Regions from separate parts of the Halobacillus sp. Marseille-Q1614 genome, predicted to be linked through region 1. Evidence: predicted binding sites of a transcription regulator. Region 1 holds the regulator's gene; each other region holds the start of a gene.

The links. Region 1 encodes Rex, which represses fermentation and respiration genes when NADH is low (regulators of the CRP and FNR family bind a similar motif). Its sites were predicted from a motif close to TTGTGAAATATTTCACAA; they were not measured.
Region 2: the regulator Rex is predicted to act here: its motif matches at 1,501-1,518, upstream of cydD (thiol reductant ABC exporter subunit CydD).
Region 3: the regulator Rex is predicted to act here: its motif matches at 1,450-1,467, upstream of HUS26_RS07950 (DoxX family membrane protein).
Region 4: the regulator Rex is predicted to act here: its motif matches at 1,085-1,102, upstream of HUS26_RS07825 (cytochrome ubiquinol oxidase subunit I).

Annotation. Positions count from the first base shown of each region.
Region 1 covers NZ_CADDWH010000001.1:2,835,887-2,839,022, forward strand. The annotation lists gene HUS26_RS14040 (class I SAM-dependent methyltransferase) at 1-325, opposite strand, end outside; gene HUS26_RS14045 (MmcQ/YjbR family DNA-binding protein) at 420-779, opposite strand; gene HUS26_RS14050 (redox-sensing transcriptional repressor Rex) at 947-1,606, opposite strand; gene moaC (cyclic pyranopterin monophosphate synthase MoaC) at 1,627-2,112, opposite strand; gene HUS26_RS14060 (ABC-F family ATP-binding cassette domain-containing protein) at 2,273-3,136, shown strand, end outside.
Region 2 covers NZ_CADDWH010000001.1:3,006,042-3,009,177, reverse strand. The annotation lists gene HUS26_RS14990 (LTA synthase family protein) at 1-1,326, opposite strand, end outside; gene cydD (thiol reductant ABC exporter subunit CydD) at 1,547-3,136, shown strand, end outside.
Region 3 covers NZ_CADDWH010000001.1:1,576,299-1,579,434, reverse strand. The annotation lists gene HUS26_RS07955 (carotenoid biosynthesis protein) at 1-707, opposite strand, end outside; gene HUS26_RS07950 (DoxX family membrane protein) at 929-1,429, opposite strand; gene HUS26_RS07945 (DUF1659 domain-containing protein) at 1,939-2,163, shown strand; gene HUS26_RS07940 (DUF2922 domain-containing protein) at 2,199-2,411, shown strand; gene HUS26_RS07935 (YvrJ family protein) at 2,692-2,823, shown strand; gene lepB (signal peptidase I) at 2,863-3,136, opposite strand, start outside.
Region 4 covers NZ_CADDWH010000001.1:1,556,313-1,559,448, reverse strand. The annotation lists gene HUS26_RS07830 (ABC transporter ATP-binding protein) at 1-965, shown strand, start outside; gene HUS26_RS07825 (cytochrome ubiquinol oxidase subunit I) at 1,194-2,555, shown strand; gene HUS26_RS07820 (cytochrome d ubiquinol oxidase subunit II) at 2,555-3,136, shown strand, end outside.

The DNA of each region.
Region 1 (3,136 bases):
GTTTTACATCTCCTTCAACTAATTTAGCTCTTCCTTCAATGACTGCTTTTTTATTTCTCATGGCAGCTGACCGAATGAGAACCGGGGAAAGATCAATTCCTACCGCTTCCTTAACATTATCTCGGCTTAATATATGCTTCATGGCATATCCCGCGCCGCACCCCAGCTCTAACACACTTTTATCTTCTATATTTCTTAGTAATTCAATGGTCCATAATGTTTCTGGTTTATGCTGCCTGACCATTTTTTCGCCAAAATACATTCCTAGTAATCCGCGTGGTTTACCATACTGGTTATCTATTAAAGCCTTCATCTTGGTAATCATTTTTATTCTCCCTTCTTTTTAATGGAAGTGTAAAGTGAATTAGACAAGTATTCCCTTGAAATCCAACCTAGCAAATAAACCATTCATAATTGTTTTAGTCCGCTTCAGTGATCTGTTTCTGCAGCTTCTTCGTCAGCTTGTTAAAAACTAACGTGTGCGAATGAGAAATCAGTTCTTCCAACAAGCCATCGGGGAGGTCGGCCTCCAGGTAGATCGAGTTCCAGTGCGTTTTGTTCATGTAATAGCCGGGGATGATGCCTTCATATGTATCGCGCAGCACCTCGGCTCGTTCGGGGTCGCATTTTAACGAAATGATCGGTGTCCTTTCTGAGTCGCCGCCAACCATGGCGTACATTTTTGCGCCGACGTGGTAGCGGTCAGCGCTCCATTCTTCCTTATAATCATGAGTTGTACCTTTTAATTTCATGCAATACCTGTGGATATGCTCTTTCATCAGGGTCCCTCCCTGCCTTTTTTCTTATATTTTACAGTTAAAAACGTTTTCCGGCTATAGACGGCTGGATTTACATTTTTATGAAATAGCAAAAATTGGAAAATACGTGCGAAATGACCGCCTCCTCCGCACGTACCAGCTCCTAACGAAAAAAAAAGAGGATAACCTTATTGGTTATCCTCTTCTGATTCCCCATCTAGCGGGTAGTGTTTTAGAAAATAGACGAGCGCCTGCAGTTCAACCGCGAGATCGATGTGATGGACGCGTACGCTTGCTGGTACGGTAATCCTTGCTGGCGTAAAGTTCAGAACGCCGGAAATGCCAGCATCCACGAGACGGTCAGCAATTCCCTGTGCGGCTGATACCGGAACAGTCAGGATGGCAACCGAGATGTTGTCCATATAATCCTCGAGCTCGTCGATGTGCTTAATCGGCACACCGCCAACCGTTTCTCCGACCCGCTTCTCATCAGCATCAAAGGCGACTTTGATTTTCGTATTATTGTTTTTCGTAAAGTTATAGTTTAAAAATGCGGTTCCGAGGTTTCCGACACCGATCAGGGCAACGTTGGTCGTTTCATCCTGATCCAGTGTTTTTCTAAAAAAGGACAACAGGTGTTCAACGTTGTAGCCGTAGCCTTTTTTTCCGAGGGCTCCGAAGTAGGAGAAATCTCTGCGGATTGTCGCGGAATCGACTTTCACAGCTTCGCTGAGTTCTTTTGAGGAGACGCGCAGCTTGCCCTGGCTGTGCAGGTTGTTAATAAATCTGTAATATAGCGGCAAACGCTTTGCTGTAGCTTGTGGTATTTTTTGATTTTCGATATCCATTTGCTTGAAGGACCCTCCTTTTACCGATCGCTTCTCCGGTAATCCCCGTTTTTCCCGCCTGTTTTCTCCTCAAGGCAAGTGGGACCGATGACCATCCCTTTATCGACCGCTTTGCACATGTCGTAAACCGTCAGGGCGGTGGCGGATGCGGCCGTTAACGCTTCCATTTCAACTCCTGTGCTTCCTTTTGTTTTAACAGAAGCGTAAATGATTAATCGATAGCCTGCGTCTACGTCCCATTGAAACGTAATGTCTACGCCTTTTAGTGATAAAGGATGGCACATCGGGATCCAATCGGGTGTTTTCTTAGCAGCCATGATGCCCGCTACCTGAGCGACAGCGAGTACGTCGCCTTTTTCCATTTCATCATGGGTAATCTTATGATAAATCTCTCCATTCACTTCGACACTCGTGCGTGCAACCGCTGTACGCACCGTGTCTCCCTTAGCGGAGATATCCACCATGCGGGCTCGTCCTTGTTCATTAAAGTGAGTGAAATCTGCCATCCGTCTGACTCCTTTTGCTAGCATGTTGTTACTTGAAACAGTACTCTTATTTTACCAAAAAATCAAATAGAAGTCGTTAAGTGTTTCACAATCTCGAGTACCTGTCCTTGATCCTCTGATCCTACATAGGATACACTTATCTTGACTGAGGTGAAACTACATGATTCTCATGCAATTAAATCAATTAACGAAGCGTTTTGGTGCTGAGTTGATTTTAGAGAATATAAAATTAGAAGTACAGAAAAATGACCGTATCGCGATTGTCGGCCGTAACGGTGCCGGCAAGAGTACGCTGCTTAAAATGATGGCTGGGGAAATGAGCTATGACAGCGGCGATATTTTCAAACCAAAAGAAGTAACCCTTGGCTACCTGGCGCAGAATACCGGCCTGCAATCGAGCGATTCGATCTGGAGCGAGATGGAGAAGGTTTTTTCCCATTTTAAAAAGCTTGAGCAGGAATTGCGTTCTATGGAAGCCGATATGGCAGATCCGGATCTGCTTGAGAACCAGGACGCTTATCAGAAGCTGTTAAGCAGCTATGACCAGAAGCAGAACTATTTTAAAGAAGCCGGCGGCTATCAGTATGAAGCCGAGATTAAGTCCGTGCTGAATGGACTGAACTTCCGTGACTTTAACTGGAGCACACCAATCTCTTCCTTAAGCGGCGGGCAGAAAACTCGTCTTGCGTTAGGGAAACTGCTATTAACGAAGCCGGATGTATTAATTCTTGATGAGCCGACAAACCACTTAGATATTGATACCCTTGCCTGGCTTGAAGGCTACCTTCAAGGCTATGATGGAGCAGTCGTCATCGTCTCGCACGACCGCTACTTTTTAGATGAGATCGTTAATACCGTATATGAAATCGCCTATCAGGGCTCAAAAAAATATCACGGCAACTACAGCGATTATTTGAAAAAGAAAGAAGCCGATTATGAGCTTGAGCTGAAGAAATATGAAAAGCAGCAAGGCGAAATTAAGCGGATGGAAGATTTTATTCAAAAGAACATCGTCCGCGCGACG
Region 2 (3,136 bases), 170 kb from region 1:
TAAATAATGATCGGTATAGTGGATGCTTTCGAAATACTGCCCAAGATGAGAGCCTTTCATGTCATCAACATCGATCATTTTCTCTTCCTCAGGTATTATAAAAGGAGTATGGGAGGTTAACGTAATCAGACTGGCGACATAGGGCTTCTTCACAGTCTGCAAGTGATCCGCCGTCTGCTCAAAAAAAGCTTCATCACTAAGTCCCATTCCAATCGACTTTTCCTCAGCATGTTTATAATCGGTAATATCGTAGTATCGATCAAACCCCATCGAAGGATAGACGGCCTCCCGATTCCAGAAGGACCCCTCATCCCCGTGGAAAGCTGCCGCTGTATAGTCTTTTTCTTTAAATATTTTAGTGAGAGATGGATAATCAGCCCCCGGATAACGAAAGAATGTGCTTCCTTCTTTCAAAGGATAAAGGCTGTTTAATACGAGCAGTTCAGCGTCAGAGCTGTTTCCTTCTGCAGTTTGCGGATAATAGTTCGTAAAAGAAACGCCGCCTGACGCAAGCTTGTTTAAGTTCGGGGTAATTTCTTCACCATTAACCTTCTCTCCTAAGACAAACTGCTGAAGCGACTCAAATTGAATGAAAAGCAGATTTTTCCCTTCGAAAATACCAGGCATCATCAACGGTTCTTCCCGTGGAACCGCATAGTCTTCACTTGCCAGCAGTTCGTTAATGCTTTGTTTTTCATCCGCAGAAAGTTCAAGAAGCTGCTGTGAGGTAAGGAACTCCACCCAGTCGATCGCCTGGTGGCCAATCAAACCATAGTTACTTAAATGGGAATCGGCGGTGTATTTTTTAAACAACAAATCTCCTTTTCCACTTACTTGCATGGAAATCGGCTTTAAAGATAAAAAGATAAGAGAGAAGACAACGAGAACGCTAAATGGTTTAAAACTTCGTTCGCTAATAACCGGCCCCGACGTTCTAATATATCTTTCATAAAAGATCCATAAGGTTAAAAGAAAAGCGTCGATGAAAAAGACAATCTGCCAAAACGCCATTTGTTCGAAAATGCTTTCTGACATGCCTGAAAGATTGGAGCTCTGTAAAGTAACATAAGAAGAAAGCGGTGTCTGAAAATAATCCATATATAAATAAGATGACCAGCAATAGAAGCTGACAGCTAAGGAAATCAAGGCCCCGTACCAGAAATAATATTTTCTAAAAAGAAACATGATGCTGAAAACAAGGAGAGAGAAGCTCAGCGAGACGAGAAGGGCACCTTTTGACCAGTCAGACAGAAGATGATGACTGACGCTGGCAAGCTTGATAAAGGAAGCTAACGTAAAAATAGAAAACCAGATCATTCTTTTCATCGTGACACGTCCTTTTTTCTAGGTGGTTATAGTATGGGGGAAGAGATGGAAAATCATTCATAAATTTAGATGGGTATTCGATAATAAATGAGAATACAAGAGGCAAGGTCTGATAGAATGAATAGAGACTGATCAAAATGATTCTCACACAAGAAAAAATATAATATACTTAGTATGTGAAATACTTCACTAATGATTTTATAGTTAGGAGCTATACCATATGAAGCACCTCAGGGAAATAGCCTTTTCACAGCGGTCTGTTGTTATCACACTTGCGATTATGGCAGTGCTCATGGGCGCTGCGATCATCGGACAGGCTTATTACTTTGTTGCAGTGATCGAAGGTGTTTTTTTAAATAAAGCGTCATTTACATCTGTTCTTCCGCTGTTAGGAGGATTATTAGCTGTGCTTGCATTACGGGCCGTACTTATGTACGGTGCAGGACGTACAGGGATCAAGCTGGCTTCCAGGGCTAAAAACATGTTCAGGAAATCTTTATTAAATAAATATGCGAAAAATCCGGTCCAAGCTTCTATGCAGGGGCAGTCAGGGCGGAAAATCAGTGTGCTCATGGACGCCGCAGACGATGTCGACAGCTATTTCAGCAGCTACATTCCGCAAATGATACAAACCGCAATCGTTCCCTTCATGATCTTAATCGCTGTGTTTACGCAGCATTTATATTCCGGTTTAATTATGATCATCACAGCACCATTTATACCTTTTTTTATGGCGCTGATCGGAGTGATGACGAAGAAAAAATCAGACGAGCAGCTTGAGAAGATGGCTGCGTTCTCTGGCAGGTTCCTCGATACACTGCAAGGCTTAACAACCCTGAAGCTGTTTGGGAGAGCCCGGAAGCAGAGAGAGCTGATTGAAGAAAGCAGCCTTGGGTTTCGCGATGCCACGATGGAAGTGTTAAAAGTAGCGTTCGTTTCTTCTTTGATGCTTGAATTCATCTCCATGCTCAGCATCGGTTTAATTGCTATGGAAATCGCAATCCGCCTTGTCGTCTATGAAAATATTTCGTTTTTCTCTGCCTTTTTCATTCTCATTTTAGCGCCTGAATTTTACCAAGTGCTTAAGGATGCGGGGACCGCTTTTCATACAGGGCGCGGAAGCATCGTTGCTGCTCAAAAAATAACCGGAGAACTGGATAAGGAAACACAGACGCCAGCCTGGGGCAATGAATCGCTGAATACGAATGAACCACCGTCTATTGATTTATCACACGTAAGCTTTCGTTATAAAGAGGAAGGGTTTGCTTTACAGGCGATAAATGCCCATATCCCAGCTTACAGCCAAGTGGCCGTTGTCGGGCGGACAGGGTCTGGAAAAACGACATTGCTTCACTTGCTGGCTGGACTGGCGCCGTCTAAAGAGGGAGAAGTCCTTGTAAACGATCAGCCGCTCTCTTCCTACAGAGAAAGGGACTGGTTTGATCAGCTGAGCTACATTTCCCAGCATCCTTATTTATTCTCAGGGACGATTTCTGATAATATCGCGATCGGCTCTCGCGATGTAACGAGAGGGCAAGTGAAAGAAGCTGCAGAAAAAGCAGGGATAGCCTCAATGATTGAGTCCCTTGAAAAAGGATATGACACGCCAATTGGTGAAGCCGGACGCGGCCTTTCCGGCGGGGAAAAGCAGCGCGTGGCTTTAGCCCGTGCGTTCTTAAAGCGTCCATCTATCATCTTGTTTGATGAGCCGACAACAGGACTCGATCTATATACGGAAAAGGTTCTTCAGCAGTCGATGAAGGAGCTGGGCCGGTCATCAACAGTAATTACTGTAGCCCACCGCCTGCAT
Region 3 (3,136 bases), 1.3 Mb from region 1:
ACGACGAGTAGTGCTGCGCCTCCTACCCCGCCAATTACAGCGAGCAGGCCGAACATAAATATAATTGCACCGTATATAAATGCCATTCTTCCATACCATAGCTTTGAAATTAGAGTGGTATCCCTATTAAATAGCACGAGAGAAATCAGGTGAAAAAGTAATGAAAGTACAAACCAGCCAAAAAAATTAGAAAGAGGGATATCATAATAAACCCCAGGCTCGTCCCATATCCAATATTGCTGAACTTTATAGGCTACAGGATCGAGTATTAAATCCATCGTGACGGCAATCAGACTGCCTGTAAGCACAAACAGTACTGTACGGGGGAAGAAATCAAAACGCCGGGTAATGCCCCGCGCCAGTTCATGAGAACATCCGATGACGAGCAGCCAGGCGAAGCCTATCGTCACAGGCGTATCGACGATTTTTAAGCCGAAATTCTCTCCGTAGCTGTAATCACCAAAAAGAAAGCCGGACTGTACCCCTAAATGTTCCACATAGATGCTGACAGCCATAACGATAAAGCTGTAAAGAATACCTCTCAACCAGCCGTAAAGCTGCGTAAAATAAATGCCTCCGATCACACCGGCTGTAATTAGAAAAACACTGTTCGCCCATTCAAGCCAGGGCGGCAATAGATCAAAGCTTAATAAAAAAACGCCGCATATGTACCAAATAATAAAAAAACGAAAGATTGCCGTTAACATGAACATTGCCCCTCTATAAATGATCTTTAGGTTAATGAAATGGTGTGATGAATAGCAGTAAGGTGAGAAGGTAAACAATCAGGATTCTCTATCATCATACCTCAAAAAGAAGCAGCACAAACAAAGATATGCACAGTCAAAGCGGGTACCAGGTACCGGTAGAGAGAAAACCGGTACCTGGTACCCAAAAAAAGAAAAAAGCACAGCTGCGATCAGCTGTGCTAAGAGGCTTTTTGGTGTTCTTCTGTAAAAATGTTCTGTTTATAGAGGTATGGTTTAACATAAGGTTCAATACCTATGCGGCTTGCATTCATTCCGCCGGCGAGAATCAAGCCAGCCATAATGACCATTTCAGGGTTGGTACTGATCGTTCCACTTAAAAGAAAAGCTACATTCATCACGATTCCAAAGAAGGCGCCTGTTTTTGTAAATAGCCCTAAGAGAAGCGCAAGTCCGACGAGCACTTCGCCCCACATGACGAGGAAGCTGAAGACTTCGCTGTAAGGAAGAGCGAAGTTTTTGAGAAATGCGGCCCACCAGCCTTGAACAATGGCATCCTGCCCTTGAGATTTAGCGATCGCTCCCTGTAGATAACCACTGGCATCAAAGTCCCCTGTTACTTTTCCAACTCCGGAACTAATCCATATATACCCTAAATAAAAGCGAATTAAAGTTAAAAGGATGGCTGAACTAAAGTGTTCCTGAAACCATTTGCGTAACATGAAATTTCCTCCTCTTTTTATTGTTCAATATTTCACAATATTTATTACACTTATAATATATTCGTTTTTTATAAAAAAGGGAATGACTTGATCAGTATTTCACAATTAGTTCACGACTTTATGTCTAAATTGTGACCGAGCCGCTATATGTATAATTTTCCTTATATCTGATACGAAAAATATATAAAAATTGAAGCTATTCTTTTATATTTTTGATAAACTAGAAGAAGAATGAGGAGGTGAGCGTATGGCAGAAATTGTTATGTTTCTTGTCTTGCTGGGTACGTTGTTTACGCTTATGGGGTTATGTATCTTCGACCGGGGCTAAGCAGCCGGACATAGGAAAAATCACATACTATACATGATGAAAAGTGAGCATCTTTAAAAGGTGCTCACTTTTTTATGTGTGTGGATTTAAGATGTAGGAGAAAAAATCTTAAAAGTTTTTATTTTTAAGGACACCTCCTGGTCATTTCTTTCGATTATAGAAGTGAAAGGAGGTGATCAACATGGCCGTATCAGCAGACAAAATAAATACTCAATTGCAGCTCGTTTTTGAAGATGGTTTAGATGGTAAAGGCAATGTGAAGTACCGCCGCAAAACTTTTGGAAACGTAAAAATGGAAGCCACTGAAGAACAGCTTTACCAAGTGGCCGTTGCGCTGGAGTCCTTGCAGCAAGATCTTCTTTCCACCATTGAGAAAACGGACCGATCTGTTTTAGTTGATCTTTAACCAAGTAAATATTATGCAGGAAGGAGGGGGAAGACTTGAAAAAGCTGGAGCTGAAATTTCTAAATGAAGAAGGCAAGATCGTAACGGTTTCTTTGGACAACCCAATTGAGCCGCCGGCAGAAGCAGACATCATTGCCGCTATGGACTCGATCATTGCCCAAAATTGTCTCTATTCAAGCGGTGGAGATTTAGTCGAAAAGAAGGAAGCACGAATTGTTGAAAGAAACGTAACGAATATTGAAATTTAATCCTAAAGCCGCTGCGACAGCGGCTTTTTCTTAAGGCTATGCTGCCTGGGGAATCTGCCGGACTCCTGCTTAAAAAAACGGTCGGCCTCCCGACCCCTAGAGAGGTCACGAGCGAGGAGAGTTTAATAAAGATGAAGTACGGTACGTTGTGTCCAACATTGAACGATCAAGCGTTTTGAGTGGCCGCTAAAAAGCGAACAGGAACCCTTGCTTTATTGGAACACCAATGCAGATACCAGTACTTTTCTATCAATTATAGAAAAAAAGAGGGGGTGTTGATGTGGAACAGTGGCTGCCGTTAATTACTGATCTGGGATTCCCTGCTGCTGTGACTTTTTATTTACTTCACCGCATTGAAGGGAAACTGGACGTATTAATAGAAGCTTTAAACCAAATTCCAAACAAGCTGTAAAAAAAGCCACCACAGCCTTTAGCAGCTGCGGTGGCTGATTTATTTTGTAAGTTCTACTTCATTAAAAGGAAAGATTACAAGTTCTGTTCGCCCGATAATTTCTTCTTCGGCTACAAACCCTAAACCATTTCGGCTGTCTTTACTGACGGAACGGTTATCTCCCATTACAAAGTAGCGTCCTTTTGGAACTTCAATTGGTCCAAAATCGCGGGTGTTCATTATTGCACCCTCATCAAGATAAGGCTGGTCGTGCTGCTGCCCATTTACATACAAATGGCTGTTGCGGATCTCAACGGTATCTCCGGGCTGTCCA
Region 4 (3,136 bases), 1.3 Mb from region 1:
TAATATCCTACGGTGCTTTTCTAATTTTACAGGGAGACATTACAAACGGTACCTTTGTTACTTTTGCTTTTTTCCTCGGCATGTTCTGGGAGCCAATTTCACGACTGGGACAGATGTATAATCAGCTGCTCATGGCAATGGCGGCTTCTGAGAGGATCTTTGAATTCTTAGATGAAAAGCCTAACGTTGAAGAGAAAGAAAATGCGGAAGAGTTAAAAGACATGCAAGGCCATATTGAGTTTGAAGGTGTGCAGTTTGCTTATGATGATAAGCGGATTGCCCTGCATAACATCAACATTGACATTCCATCAGGCGAAACAGTGGCTCTCGTTGGGCATACTGGATCTGGCAAATCAACGATTGCTAATTTGATCAGCCGTTTCTATGACCCGACAAAGGGTGCGGTTAAGATCGACGGCCATAATTTACAAGATGTCACGATTGATAGTGTGCGCCAGCAGATTAGTGTCGTACTTCAGGACACATTTATATTTTCAGGTACGATTATGGAGAATATCCGTTTTGGGAGGCCGACCGCATCAGATCAGGAAGTTATGGAAGCCGCCAAAGTTGTCGGTGCCGATGATTTTATAAAGAGACTGAATAAAGGCTATGAAACAGAAGTGGAAGAGAGGGGCAGCATCCTTTCAGCTGGAGAACGGCAGCTGCTTTCATTCGCAAGAGCATTGCTTGCAGATCCGCGAATATTAATCTTAGATGAAGCAACAGCAAGCATAGATACAGAAACAGAAATGAAGATTCAGGATGCGCTTAGACGCCTGCTTAAAGGAAGGACGGCGATTATTATCGCTCACAGGCTTTCAACCATTAGGGAAGCCGACACGATTTATGTTCTTGAGCAGGGAAAAATACTTGAACACGGATCTCACGATGATTTGATGGAACAAAAAGGAGAATACTTTGAATTAGTAAAAGCCCAATTTCAGATGCTTGATGCGATTTAATAGCCGCTGTGTTTAAACAGCGGCATTTTTTTGTGCGGATTGTGGTATAGGTCTATAGTACAGGTCGATTTAATCGACATTTTTCTTATTATTAGGTAAGATTACATTAAATCTTGACTTTGTGAAGTTTGTCACAAAATCGTCATGTCTCTGGGGAAAAGGAACCGTTATCACGTTTTATAATTGGTGATGAGTATTTCAGCTTGTTATGTAATTGGGGGAATAATTATGTTCTTTGACGATCCGGTATTAATGAGCCGGCTTCTTACTTCCTTAACACTCGTTTTTCACATTATCTTTGCTACGGTAGGCGTAGGAATTCCTGTAATGATTTCTATTGCCGAACTTATTGGTATTAAAAAGAAAGATCAGCATTTGCAGCTGCTGGCACGGCGCTGGACCCGCGGTATGACAGTAACTATCGCTGTGGGAGTTGTAACAGGTACAGCAATCGGTCTTCAGCTTTCCCTGTTGTGGCCTAACTTTATGCAGATTGCAGGTAATGTGATTGCCCTGCCTCTGTTTATGGAAGTTTTTGCATTCTTTTTTGAAGCTATCTTCCTGGGGATCTACTTATATACGTGGGATCGGTTTAAAAAGCCGATTTATCACTGGCTGCTGTCAATTCCTATTATTCTCGGTTCAACGATGTCCGCATTTTTCATTACGACTGTAAATGGTTTTATGAACACTCCTCAGGGCTTTGAGCTAGATGGGGATACGGTATCAGCGATTAGTCCGCTGGCTGCAATGTTTAACCCGGCTACTCCGACTAAAGTTTTTCACGTCGTATCCTCGGCTTACTTAACATCGGCTGCCATTTTAGCGACGATTTCCGCAGTTATGATTCTTAAGAAAAAAGGCTCTGCATACCACAAGAAAGCCTTGAAACTAACTGTAACGGCTACGTTTATCTTTGCCCTGCTGACAGCGGTAGCGGGTGATTTATCCGCGAAATTTCTCGCTGAATACCAGCCGGAGAAACTGGCTGCCGGGGAATGGCATTTTGAAACAGAAGAAGGAGCAGATCTGGTTCTGTTCGGCTATCTGGATGAGAATAATGAGCCCCAGGCAGCTTTAAAATTGCCGGGAGCTTTAAGCTTTTTAGCACATGGGGACTTTAACGCGGAAGTCGAAGGACTAAATGAAACACCAGTGGATGAGCAGCCGCCGTTATGGATTCACTACATGTTTGATTTAATGGTATCCATCGGCTTTTATCTACTCGGGATATCTGCTTTATTTCTCCTATTCTGGAAGGTGAAAAAATGGAATGAAGAAAATAGATGGCTGCTCTGGGGAATTGCCGTAAGCGGACCGCTGGCCATGCTAGCGATCGAATTTGGCTGGATTTTTGCTGAAGAAGGCCGTCAGCCGTGGATTTTAAGAGGATTCATGACAGTCTCTGAAGCGGCAACAACCTCTGACCATGTCGGTCTTATGTTCATTCTGTTCATCGGTTTATATACTATCCTTGGTTCAGGATGTATTACTGTCCTCCGTAAAATGTTTAAAAACCATCCGGCAGAGGCAGAGTTTGAAAACCGTTATCCTGATGAAGCTGCCGCTTTAAAGGAGGGTGATCAATAATGGGCTATGAATATATTGGCATAACTGTGCTCTGGTTCTTCCTTTATGGCTATTTAATTGTAGCTTCGGTCGATTTTGGCGCAGGTTTTTATGCGTATTATGCTAAAGTGACAAAGAAAGATCATATTATGAATCAGTTAATCTCAAGGTATCTATCCCCGGTGTGGGAAGTAACGAACGTATTTTTCGTCTTTTTCTTTGTCGGGATTGTCGGTTTCTTTCCGGACTCTGCCTATTATTACGGTCAGGCCTTGTTAATACCAGGAAGCATCGCGATCGTTCTGCTAGCTATTCGAGGGTCGTTTTACGCGTTTGAAAACTATGGTTCAAAAGATAACCATTTGTATATGTTTTTATATGGGGCAACGGGCTTGTTAATTCCTGCCTCTCTTTCTACAACTTTAACGATTTCTGAAGGCGGCTTTATAGAAGAATCGGCCAATGGTGTGAGGCTTTTGTATGGAGAACTTTTTACAAGCCCTTATTCCTGGAGTGTTGTGGTTCTTGCGATCGTTTCCGTGCTGTATATTAGTTCAATGTTCCTTACGTATTATGCTTCAAAAGCGAATGACCAGCCGGCT